4 regions of the Thermosipho sp. 1244 genome follow, and region 4 is predicted to be linked to each of the others. Evidence: riboswitches for the same ligand, from Rfam matches in the RefSeq annotation. Region 4 holds a riboswitch; each other region holds the start of a gene.

Region 1 (3,131 bases), on a different contig from region 4:
AATCCTTGCAGCATGAGGAATTATCAATCCCACAAAACCTATGATTCCAGTTTTTGATACTATGACAGAAATTGAAAAAGAACCTAGTAGATAAAAAAACCACTTGATTTTTTCAGTTTCAACACCAAGAAGTTTTGCTTCTTCTTCACCTAATGCTATAGCATCTAATTCTTTGTTTTTTATATATCCAGATAAAAAAAGAATAATTAGTGCAGAAAATGGAAGGATAAGATCATCCAATGTTATTCCTGAAAGACTTCCAAACAACCAAATATGGGCACTTGTAAGAGTTTTTCTCGATAGACTAATTAACAATATAGTAGCGGAAGAAAAGATTGTACTTATTAAAACACCGGATAAAATAAGATGCGTTATAGGGATTATATTTTTTCTTTTTGCGAGGAGGATGGTAAGAAGTGAGGCTATTATGGAAAATAAAAAAGAGAAAAAGTTTACGCTGAATACTTTATTGAGTGAAACTGCAGCGTATATTGCAAGTACTGCGCCAAATCCCGCACCAGAAGATGTACCAATAAGGTATGGATCAACTAATGGATTTTTCATTATTGTTTGAAAAATATTTCCTACTAAAGCTAATATTGAACCAGAAATTATTCCCATTAAAATTCTGGGGAATCTTACATTCCATATTAAAAATTTAATTCTTTCATTTGGAGCATTGAATATATAAGAAACTGGTAATTTGACACTACCTATTGAAAGATTTAAGAATAAAATTAAAAGAAAGAAAACTGGAAGGATAATCCTCCCAGTTTTAGGATTAAAAAATTTTTTCATTTATTTCCTCCGTAAAAGAAATTATAGAATATATCAAGGTATTTTACTATATTTGGTGAGATTGAGCTAATATCATTTCCATCAATAACTAATACTTTCTCATTTTTAACGGCTTTTAAAGATGAAAAGAGTTTATTTCCCTTTATCTTTTCTTTTATTTGATTTGGATCACCGTATCCTGCTATTATTATTATATCTGGGTTGTTTATAGTTAAAAATTCCCAATTTACAGAGAACCAACCGTTATTTCCTGTGTATGGTGCACAGATATTTACTCCGCCAGCAATAGTAATGAGTTCGTTTATGTAAGAGCCCGTTCCTGCAGTCCATAAATCTTTTGTTTCATCGTTGGGTACTGTAATTGTAAAGAATACCTTTGGCCTTTCATTAAGTGGAATTTTTGCAGTTTTTGTACCATAATCTTTCAATTTTGATAAAATTTCATCTTTTATCATTTTTGCTTCTTTTTCCTTGCCAAATACACTTCCAAGTAACATTACGTCTCTTGCTACATCATTTAAAGAAACAGGATTAAGCACCAATGTTTTTATTCCAAATTTTTCTAATTTTTCAACTTCTGGAAGTTGAAACCCGCCAAAGATAATCACAACATCTGGGTTTAAAGACAAAATTTTTTCAATGTTTAAAGGTACCATATTTCCAATCTTTTCTGCGTTAAAGCTATCCCAATCTGTAACTCCAACTATTTTTTTGTCTAATCCAAGTTTTAATAAAAATTTAGTTGAACTTGGTGCTGCAGAAACGACTTTTTCAGGTGTTTTTTCAAAGACAACCAATCTTCCTGCGTCATCCACAATAGAAATTGAGAATGCAATAAAGCTAAGAACAACTAAAAACAAAACCCCTAGTTTTTTCATATCTTCACCTCCTGGGTATATTTAAAAGAAATTGACCACCTTTAGGGACCGTAAAGGTGGTTTTCTTCTTCTAAAAAAAGGTATCCCGACTCCCGGTTCATCCTACTTTCAGCGCCTTCCCAGGTCTTCCCCAGTGGCATTTATGCTGATTTCGTCCCCGGTTACGGTGGCGTCCCCGTGCCGGATTTTCACCGGCTTCCCTTTTTTTAGAAGAAAGGTATTTCACATAAATTATAACACATCAAAAATTATTTGCAATTTGCCTTGCAAGTTTGTCTACTTCAAAAACATCTTCTAAATCCCTTATTTTGCCATTTATTTTTTCACAGGTGTTTATAACTATCTTTGAGATTTTGTGAAACTTTATTTTATTTTCCAAAAACATATTTACTGCGACTTCATCTGCGGCGTTAAATGCTATTCTTTTTGCAAGATCTTTAATAATTTTTTTACCATAAAAAAATGCGGGGTATTTTTCTTCACTTACCTCTGAGAAAATAAAATTTTCCCCTTTAAACTTTGGCCAATTTAGGTTTATATACATTCTCTTTGGATAAGTCAGTGCATATGAAATTGGTATTTTCATATCAGGGAATCCAAAATGTATTTTTACTGTACCGTCTTTCAAGAAAACTGCACCATGAACTGTGCCCGTGGGGTGTATTAATACATCTATTGTGTCTAATTCAAATAATTCGTATGCTTCAATTACTTCAAAGGCTTTATTTATCATAGTTGATGAGTCGACTGTTATTTTTTGTCCCATATTCCATACAGGGTGTTTTAATATTTCTTTTGGAGTGAGGTTCTCTATGTTATCATATTCTCTTATTGCACCACCTGATGCGGTTATTAATATTTTTTCTACGTTTTCATCAAAAATCTGAAAGATGGCAGAATGCTCGCTATCAACGGGTATTAATTCTACATCTTTACAAGCTTTTTTTAACAATGGTCCTGTACAAACTAAGGCCTCTTTTGTGGCAAGAGCAAGTCTTTTTGTGAATTTAATAGCCTTGAATGTAGATATAACACCATTAAACCCAGGAATTGCCGCAACAACTATATCTGGGGTTGTTTTTTCCAAAAGTTCCTCTATGGAAGAGACATTTGATAATACTTGGGAGTAATAAAAATTTACATTGTATTCTTTTACAATTTTTTCCCCAAGTTTTTTATTTTTCCCAAATACAACTCCAGTTACCTTATATCCTTTTAGTTTTTTTATTACGTCTAATGTTTGAGTGCCAATTGAACCTGTAGCACCTAAAATCACAACGGTTTTTTCAACCATCTAAAATAAATCACCTCTCCTTCAAAAACTTGTACTTTTATATTTTTAGAACTAGTTTCATTACTAATTCCAATGGGATTTTCTATGTTCATTTTTCCATCAAATGCGTATTTGAAACCATCTAGTTTGAGTTTTGCATTACAAATTGGAATAAAAGACCA
Region 2 (3,131 bases), on a different contig from region 4:
TTTCATCCCCTTTGTCATGCCCATATGTATCATTTATATATTTAAATTTGTTGAGATCTATAAATATCAATATATCGTTTTTTTCTAGTTTTATATTTCCTAAAAAACCCCTATTACATGCCCCTGTTAGGGGATCAATCAGGCTTCTTGCATATATTACATTTAATTCGTGAATCTTTTCTTTGTATTCTAGTATAATACTTGAGGCAAAGCTTAAAAATAACGATATAATTCCAAATGGTGAAAGCATTCTGAAGGGAAGATTAAAGAAAAGTACTATACTGTCAAATATAATTGTTATTGCAAAAAGGCTTGCGAACGTTACGTTTTGCGAGACGTATGACTTTACGATTTTGTACAAGATAAATATACCATTGAGTATTAATATAGGGGATATGAAAATCGTAAGAGTTTTTAATTGTTGGGGTGTGACTGTAAAGAGTGGTAATATACTTGCCAGAATATTTAAGTAGGAGAATCTTTTTGTATTTTTTTGTATTGTTGAAAAATTATATAAATCGATCCCGCGCATTAAAAACGTAAATGAGAGATAACCACAGGAGATAAATAATTTCCTAAGTGGATAAAAAAAGTGTTCGAAACTAATAACATCCAATAACCATATAATTGCCAAAAAACTAGAAAACGCAAAATATTTATACGCTTTTTGTCTAGTTATTCCGGTGTTTTTCGAAAGTAAATACAAAAGAAAACCCAATGTTGAAATAAGACCAATTGAAATATTTAAAAAGTTGTCGGTTAGGAACTTCAAAATAGAATATTTCCATATTTCTGATTCGTTTATAAAAAAGAATTTTCCAAGACCTATTGAATAAACTCCTGAAATTTCCAAAGTAAGAACATCTACACCCTTTGGTATAGGTATCAAAAATGGAGTATACCACGTACGTCCAGATTTTCCAAGACCAAATGTAAATATTGGAAAATTGTTGTTTTTAATGGAAAAAGAAGAACCTTCTATGAATGGAAAAAATACGTATTTTGAATTTTTAGGTACGGGTATTTGAAAGGATATAGTTTTAGAGGTCTTTAGTATAATAACTTTTGGTAAAGTTGTATTATTTATTCTAGAAACTTCAATGCCTTTTGGATTGCCAAGAGAATAAAATATGTAAAACAAGGTTAAAAAGATAAAAAGAGTATATAGAAAGTACTTTAAATAAAATTTAATCATTTAAATCCCTCCAAAAGTATTTTAGCATAATTTGACACATTTTTTTAGATGTAATATAATATAAGGTAGAATAACGGGGTGTAGCGCAGTTGGCTAGCGCGCTTGCATGGGGCGCAAGAGGTCGCTGGTTCAAGTCCAGTCACCCCGACCAGTTGGCCGGTTTTACCGGCCATTTTTTAAATATTCAATACTGCAGGTTAAGGGAATTCGGTGAAAATCCGAAGCTGCCCAGCAACCGTAACCGGGGACGAAATCTGCAAATGCCACTGGGTAAAACCTGGGAAGGCGCAGAAAGTAGGATGATCCGGAAGCCGGGAGACCTACCTGTAGTAAATGATATTTCCCCATTGCTAGGGCAATGTGGGAAAAATTTGTTTTATTTTGGGGGGATAAAGGGTGGTTATTTTAGTAACTGGTGGGGTTAAGTCTGGAAAAAGTAGTTTTGCGCTTGACCTCTCAAGACGTTACAAGAAAAAAGCATTTATTGCAACAGGGGTTCCTTTTGATGAAGAGATGAGAAATAGGATAAACCGTCATAAAAGCGAAAGAAAAGGCTTTGACACCTTTGAAGAGCCTGTTGAAGTAGATAAAGTAATTGAAGGTTTAAATGGAAAATATGAATTTGCTATTTTAGATTGTATTACCACGTATCTTGGAAATCTTTACTATTACAAGAAAGATATAGAAAATTATTTAGAAAAATTTTTAAAAAGTATTAAAAAAGTTGATTATACATTGGTTTGTGTAACGAATGAGGTGGGGTGGGGAATAATTCCAGAAAACAAACAAGTAAGAGAATATGTAGAAAGACTAGGACTTTTAAATAAAGATATTGCAAAAATAGCGCAAAAAGTCTATTTGATGGTATCGGGGATAGGGGTGGAATTAAAGTGAAGTTAGGAACTACTTCTTGGCTTTTTCCGGGTACTTATCTTGAAAATGTAAAAGTTATAGCAGATAAGGTGGATTTTGTGGAATTTTTGGTGTTTAGCTGGGATACAAATACAAAGAATATTTTTTTAAACGAAATAGAAGATTTAAAGGAAATAGCAGAAGAATTTAATCTGGAGTATAACGTTCACTTACCAACAGATTGTATTTTTAACGTTGAAAAAGCCTTTTATTTTTTTGAAAATAGTAGATTGGAAATTTCAAATTACATCGTACATCCGTTAGATGGTATAGAGGTGTTTCTAGAAAAATCTGAGAAGATATTAGTTGAAAATTTGAAAGAAGATATTTTTTTACACGATAGGACAGTTTTTGACATAGGACATCATTTGCTTGGGACAAAGGTTACGGAGAATTTTTTAAAAAATTCAATAGAATACCATGTCATGGGTGTTTCAAATGGAAAAGACCATCTTAAATTGGACAAAGATACTTTGGAAGTAGTAAGGAAAAAGTTGAAATATTCACCAAATTTAGAGTATGTGTGTTTTGAAGTGTTTGACTTAAGAGATTTTTTGTATTCACTAACTCTTTGGAGGGATAGTTTTGATTTATGATTTTTTACTTTCGTTGGCGTTTATATCTAGGATTCCAATTAAAGTTAGATATTCTGAAAAGAGAATAAAAAACATTCCCGGGTATTTCCCACTTGTGGGATATATTCCCGGGATTATTTTTTTCTTAGGGGGTTATTTTGAAAATTTTTTTGTTAAAATAATTTTCTTAATTTTGGGATATTATTTTTTTGATCTCTTTCATTTTGATGGATTTTTGGATACAATAGATGGCTTTTTGAATCAATCAAATAAGGAGAAGCGACTTGAAATAATGTCTAAAGGAGACGTTGGAGCTTTTGCCGTGTTTTTTGGGGCATTGTATATTGTTATATTTTGGAACATGTATTTTACACTTTCACCAACTTTCTTTTTTTACTCTTCGGTGTTTGGAAGGTATGCTATGGTTTCGTTGATGGCGTTTTCAAAAC
Region 3 (3,131 bases), on a different contig from region 4:
ATCAAAAAGCGTGAAAATATAGGAGGTATTATATGATAATAGAAAAAGCACTCATAGTTGATCCAATTGAAGGAGAATTTACAGGAGATGTGGAGTTTGATAAAAAGATAATAAATGTAAAAAAATACGACTGTACTCCCAAACTTTTATTAATGCCAGGATTTGTTGATACACACACACATGGATACATGGGAATAGATTGTATGACTGCAACAGATAAAGATTTTAACATTTGGGGGAATAAGGTTCTGTCTAATGGTGTTACATATCTTCTTCCAACTACCGTTTCTCATTCTTTTGAAGTACTAAATAATGTAACACAAAATTTTTCAAATGCCACGCATCCTTCTCTTTTAGGACTGCACTTTGAAGGACCTTTTTTAAATAAAAAGAAAGCGGGAGCTCAAAACAAAGCATATATACAATCATTTAACGATGCACTTCCGCAACTTAAAAATGTAAAAATTTTAAGTTTTGCACCAGAACTTCCAAATTCAAAGGATCTACTGGAAAAATTAAGAAAAAACAATATAGTTCCTTCAATTGGACATTCAAATGCAAATTACGATATTTTCAAAGAATTCATTAACCTTGGAGTTAATAGAGTTACGCATTTCCCAAATGCACTTACTACATTGCACCACAGGGAAATTGGTATAGTAGGTGGTGTTTTTTTACACAAACCGTACGTTGAGATAATTGCAGATTTTGTACATTCATCTCCTGAATTTTTAAAATTAGTATACCAAACACTAGGTGCAAAAAAAATTATCCTTATCACAGATAGTATATCAGCCACAGGACTTGGCGATGGCATTTACACACTGGGAAATCTTCTTGTAAAGGTAAAAGATAATATAGCAAGGCTTGAAGATGGTACCCTTGCAGGAAGCACCCTAAAATTTATAGATGGACTCAAAAAATTCAAAAAGGCCACCAATTGCTCTCTAAAAGAACTCTCATGGGTATCTTCTTCTAACGCACTTAAAAATTTAAAAATAGACACAGGACGGATCAAAATAGGATATGATGCTAAATTTGTGTTACTAAATCAAGACCTAAATATTATAGATACTGTGGTATAATTTTAGAGAAAATTTATACTAAAAACATCCAAGAAAAGGGAACACCGGTGAAAATCCGGGGCTGCCCAGCAACCGTAACCGGGGACGAAATCTGCAAATACCACTGGGGAAAACCTGGGAAGGTGCAGAAAGTAGGATGATCCGGGAGCCGGGAAACCTATCTTGGATGTATAAATTCCACAAAAGCTCAGGGCTTTTTGTGGAAGTTTTTGTTTATAGGAGGGGATAAAATGACACTTAGAGAGAAAGTTATCAACAGACTAAACAACCTTACAAAGCCTGTAGGAAGTCTTGGATACTTAGAAGAAATAGCATTAAAAATTTCTCTTATCCAAGGAAAAGAACTTCCAGAACTTTTTAACGACAAAAGGGTTTACGTATTTGCAGGAGATCATGGAGTGGTAGAAGAGAAAGTTTCGGCATATCCAAAAGAAGTAACCTTTCAAATGGTCTTTAACTTCTTAAACCAAGGAGCGGCAATTAACGTTTTTTCAAAACACGTGGGGGCAAAAGTCTATGTTGTTGATGCAGGAGTTGACTATGATTTTGACCAACATCCATCTTTAATAGTAAAGAAAGTAGGATATGGCACAAAAAATTTCACAAAAGGTCCTGCTATGTCAAAAGATGACGCGTTAAAATCCTTAGAGTATGGACAAAAGATTGCAAAAGATGCAATTAATGATGGAGCAGATTTACTGGCTATAGGCGATATGGGTATAGGAAACACCACCACTGCAACTGCAATTTCAGCTGCTTTTGGGTTTAATCTAGATGAAATACTAGATATAGGCACCCCTATAGACAACGAAAAACTAAAAAGAAAAAAACAAGTTGTGGAAATGGCGCTAAAAGTAAACAATCCCAATCCATCAGATTCCATAGACGTCCTTTCAAAAGTGGGAAGCTATTGCATAGGAGAAATGGCGGGATTTATACTCCAAGCAGTTGAAGAAAAAATACCAGTAATTATAGACGGTTTTTCCACTACAGCGGGATTTCTCATAGCATATCATATAGATAAAAAGGTAAAAGATTACGTCCTCTTTGGTCATAAGTCCAAAGTAAAAGGACATAAAGTAATACTAGATTCAATAAACGAAAGACCTATTTTGGATTTAGATATGCGTCTTGGAGAAGGTACAGGTGCGGTACTTTCTATGTACCTAATTGAAGCTGCGATAAAAATGATAAGGGAAATGGCTACATTTGAATCTGCAAATGTTTCAAAAGGAAGCGATCAATAAAATGGGAAAAGTATTTTGCTCATGGAGTGGTGGAAAAGATTCTACACTTGCCTTGTACTACGGTCTTAAAAAATTCACAACGATTGATTATCTCTTTACAATGTTATCAGAAGATAACGTCCATTCAAGGGCACACGGCCTACAGAAACACATTTTGCAGCAACAAGCAAAAAGCTTGGGGCTACCACTTATAACTAAAAGTAGTAGCTGGGAAAATTATGAAAAAAACTTTCTTAAATTTCTAGAAGAATACGCATACAATGGTATTGGAATATTTGGAGATATTGATTTACAAGCACACTTAGATTGGGTAAAAAACGTATGTTCAAAGAAAAACGTAAAAGTATTTGAACCCCTTTGGCAACGTAAAAGAAAAGACATAGTTAAAGAGTTTCTCTTGCTTGGATTCAAAGCAAAAATAATATCCATTAAAAAAGAACTCAAAAATTTTCTAGGTAGGGACTTGTCATTAGATTTAATAGAAGAATTTGAAAAAATAGGGATAGATATATGTGGTGAAAATGGAGAATACCACACCTTTGTATATGATGGACCTATCTTTAAATTTCCAATTAGATTTAAAGAAAAGACCACTATTGAAAAATCTGATAAATTCATACTTGAAATAGTATAACACCCCAGCGGGGTGTTATACTACTCCCATTCTATGGTTGCAGGTGGTTTTGAGGTAATATCGTAAACTACTCTATTTACTCCTTCAACCTCATTTATTATTCTTTTTGCAACTTTATTTAAAAATTCATGTGGTAGTTTTGACCAATCTGCAGTCATACCATCA
Region 4 (3,131 bases):
AAAAACAACAAAAGATAAGGATTTAGCATTTGATCACCCCAATAAGTTTTCTATGTATTTTGCTACTGGAATGTTTAAATTTTTTAATTTTTTTTCTTTAAATTCTATTGTACCTTCTAAACCTTCGACAATTGCACCAGCATGCCCCATTCTTTTTCCCTTTGGAGCTGTTCTTCCAGCAAAGAAAAATTGTATATTAGAATTGTACCCTTTATTTAGGAATCTTTCCACGTCTAAAATTTCTTCATTACCACCTATTTCACTTATTATTATTATTTTTCTTGGATTAAGTTTTGAAACATACAAAAGTGCTTCGTAAACACTTGTGCCGATTATGGGATCTCCACCTAATCCTATGCCAATTTTAATTCCTGTTGATTTTTTTGAGATAAAGTTTGCTATCTCATACATTAGAGTACCACTTTTGGAAATTATTGCAACATCCCCTGGTTTAAATGCGTTTTCAGGCATTATTCCAATCTTGGAAACACCTGGTAAAATAATTCCAGGACAATTTGGACCTACAAAGGTAACATTCTTTGATTTTGCGTATTTGTATATTTCTAGCATATCCATTTGTGGAATGTGTTCTGTAATGGTTATGATCTTTTTAATTCCCGCATCTATTGCTTCAAATATTGCATCTTTGGCAAATTTTGCCGGTACAAATACAATACTCGTATCACAACTGAATTTTTCAACAGCATCGTACATGTTATGAAGGACGGGAACATGTTCAATTTCTTTTATCTTTGTATTTTTTGAGACACCACATACTATGTTTGTGCCGTATTTTAACATTTTTTTTGTGTGGAAACTACCATACTTTCCAGTTATACCTTGTACACATACTCTTTCTGTACCATTTATCATATGAAGTCCCCCTTTACAGCGCTTTTGATCATTTCATACATATCGTCAAAAAAGTGAATATTGTGTTCTTTTAAAATTTTTTTTGCTTCATTTTCATTAGTTCCAGTAATTCTAACAAAAAGTTTTATATCATCATTTTTTTCTTTGAAATTTACAATCGCTTTTGCTATTTCATCGCATTTTGTTATTCCACCAAATATATTTAGGACAATATTTTTTAACGAAAGAGATTTTAAAAGTTCAAGCGCTTTAATTGTAGTTTTTGTATCTGCACCTCCGCCAAGATCAAGAAAATTTGCAGGTTTACCTCCATACAAACTTATTGCATCCATTGTTGCCATTACTATACCTGCTCCACAGCCAATTACTCCAATATCACCATCGAGTTTTACAAAATGAAAAGGATATTCTTCATGTACAAATTTTTTTGCCCATTGTTGCCTAAAAATCGCATTATCATCTAGGTGTAATACGGCATCAAGTGCCATTATATTTCCTTCTTTTGTTTTTACTAATGGATTTATTTCCAAAAGAGTTAAATCTTTTTCTTTCATTATTTTGTATAATTTTTGGACTATTTGTTGGATTTTTTTTGGAAGTTTTTGGATATCTGATAAACTATATTGTTCAATTTTATCTTTATTATCTTCTATATCAATTCCGCCAAAGTGTGAGAATAATATTTTTATTTCTTTTTCATATCTATCAATGTATAAAGATAAGTAGTATTCTTTTTCGATATTTACCATTTTTTCAACTAGAACTCCATAAGGTGTTTCTCCCTTTATTTTTTTGTGCAGTAGTTTTTTTGAGAATTTTAAAAATTCATCTTTGTTTTGTGCAAATAAAATTCCTCCAGCTTTCATTCTGCCTCCAACAAGCACCTGACTTTTCAGGACAGCAGGTAAAAATTTTACTTCAATTTCCCTATCATTGGAAATAAGATAACTTTCAGGAACAGAGATCCCCCCCTCTTTTAATATCATTTTTCCTACAAATTCATGAATTTTCACTTTCACACCTCCCGTTTCGCAAAAAAATTTTTTCTCAATCTACCCGCGAGATTGAGAAATACGTTGGAATAAAGGCAGGTCTCCCGGCTCCTGGATCTTCCTACTTACCACGCCTTCCCGGGTTTCCCCAGTGGCTGGTTGTGGCTTTCGTCCCCAGTTACGGTGGCGGGGCCGCACTGGTTTTTCACCAGTTTCCCTATTAAGCCATAGGCACCTTTATTCCACGTTGTATTTAATTTTCAATGTTATTATATCATCAAGTTTTAAAAATTGAAAATAAAAAAATCAGATTAGACGTATATTATTTTGAATTTAAATTGGAAAAAATACAAAAAATATCATTATTTGGTAATATGTTTAAAAATAGCTATACAAAGACTTATATAAAAATGAAGATAGAGAAGAGGAAAAAACTTTTGATTTATTGAAATTTAGATTTTTTATATTTCAAACATTTGGATAAAAAGAACTTTCTGCTTACTTTATTTTTCCAAGAAAGTAATTTTTAATATTTAGAAAAGACTTTATTGTTTTTTAAAATAATGAGTGAAAAAGATAAAAGAAAAATTATGAAGTTTTAGAAAAAATGTAGTCTAAATGGAATGTCTTAAAATTAGAGGTTACGAAAATTATATATATTGATTCAAGACTTGTTATATTTAAAGAAAAAATTATGAGTTAAGATAAACAAGAATCCAAAACGTAGAGTAAGAAAATTACAAGAGATAATAAGTATTTAAAATGAGGCGCTTTACTAACGCCTCACTTTATCTTTATTATTAATTTTTAAAGTTAGTGTTTTAGGATAAGGTTTTTTAATTTTTTGTATTCCTCCTCGCTAATTTCACCTTTGGCAAGTCTTTCGTTCAAAATTTTTAGACTGTTATCGTATGTTTCAAAATTTTTTTCATAGCGAAAATCTGGATGTTTTTCAGAGTTTTTGATTAATTTGTAAATTAAGAATGCAAAAAAGATTAAAACAATTAAGCCTATAACTGGGGCTATCCAATAACTAAACCATCCACTGTGCCAAATAAAGGGTCTATGATACCAGTACATCAAAAATCACCTCCTATTTGTTTCTACTTTATTTATACAGATTAAAACTTAAAAAAAACTTAGAATTTCAAGTTTTTTTAAGATTTGTGAGTTTAACTTTCTTTATAAAATTAAAAAAAGGGTAAATATTTTTTTGTAAAACTCTTTACTGATATGAAAAATCGGGAGGTGAGGATCATGAAAAAG

What was found. A riboswitch is a leader RNA that binds a small molecule or an ion and turns the genes downstream of it on or off. The one in region 4 is predicted to bind cobalamin.
Region 1: another riboswitch for cobalamin. It lies ahead of AS157_RS08615 (ABC transporter substrate-binding protein); the one in region 4 lies ahead of AS157_RS09745 (succinate--CoA ligase subunit beta).
Region 2: another riboswitch for cobalamin. It lies ahead of AS157_RS03445 (bifunctional adenosylcobinamide kinase/adenosylcobinamide-phosphate guanylyltransferase); the one in region 4 lies ahead of AS157_RS09745 (succinate--CoA ligase subunit beta).
Region 3: another riboswitch for cobalamin. It lies ahead of cobT (nicotinate-nucleotide--dimethylbenzimidazole phosphoribosyltransferase); the one in region 4 lies ahead of AS157_RS09745 (succinate--CoA ligase subunit beta).

The regions. Positions count from the first base shown of each region.
Region 1 covers NZ_LNGA01000033.1:2,575-5,705, forward strand. Annotated here, with positions in the region: gene AS157_RS08610 (FecCD family ABC transporter permease) at 1-798, opposite strand, end outside; gene AS157_RS08615 (ABC transporter substrate-binding protein) at 795-1,676, opposite strand; cobalamin riboswitch at 1,735-1,926, opposite strand; gene AS157_RS08620 (1-deoxy-D-xylulose-5-phosphate reductoisomerase) at 1,918-2,970, opposite strand; gene AS157_RS08625 (thiamine diphosphokinase) at 2,949-3,131, opposite strand, start outside.
Region 2 covers NZ_LNGA01000014.1:14,465-17,595, reverse strand. Annotated here, with positions in the region: gene AS157_RS03455 (GGDEF domain-containing protein) at 1-1,195, opposite strand, end outside; tRNA gene AS157_RS03450 (tRNA-Pro) at 1,270-1,346, shown strand; cobalamin riboswitch at 1,373-1,537, shown strand; gene AS157_RS03445 (bifunctional adenosylcobinamide kinase/adenosylcobinamide-phosphate guanylyltransferase) at 1,592-2,089, shown strand; gene cbiR (cobamide remodeling phosphodiesterase CbiR) at 2,086-2,703, shown strand; gene AS157_RS03435 (adenosylcobinamide-GDP ribazoletransferase) at 2,693-3,131, shown strand, end outside.
Region 3 covers NZ_LNGA01000014.1:61,981-65,111, forward strand. Annotated here, with positions in the region: gene AS157_RS03660 (SIS domain-containing protein) at 1-22, shown strand, start outside; gene nagA (N-acetylglucosamine-6-phosphate deacetylase) at 33-1,085, shown strand; cobalamin riboswitch at 1,064-1,264, shown strand; gene cobT (nicotinate-nucleotide--dimethylbenzimidazole phosphoribosyltransferase) at 1,316-2,332, shown strand; gene AS157_RS03675 (Dph6-related ATP pyrophosphatase) at 2,334-2,966, shown strand; gene guaA (glutamine-hydrolyzing GMP synthase) at 2,987-3,131, opposite strand, start outside.
Region 4 covers NZ_LNGA01000030.1:125,672-128,802, reverse strand. Annotated here, with positions in the region: gene AS157_RS07530 (aspartate-alanine antiporter-like transporter) at 1-29, opposite strand, end outside; gene AS157_RS07525 (succinate--CoA ligase subunit alpha) at 34-873, opposite strand; gene AS157_RS09745 (succinate--CoA ligase subunit beta) at 870-1,886, opposite strand; cobalamin riboswitch at 1,943-2,119, opposite strand; gene AS157_RS07515 (SHOCT domain-containing protein) at 2,679-2,945, opposite strand; gene AS157_RS07510 (alkaline phosphatase) at 3,123-3,131, shown strand, end outside.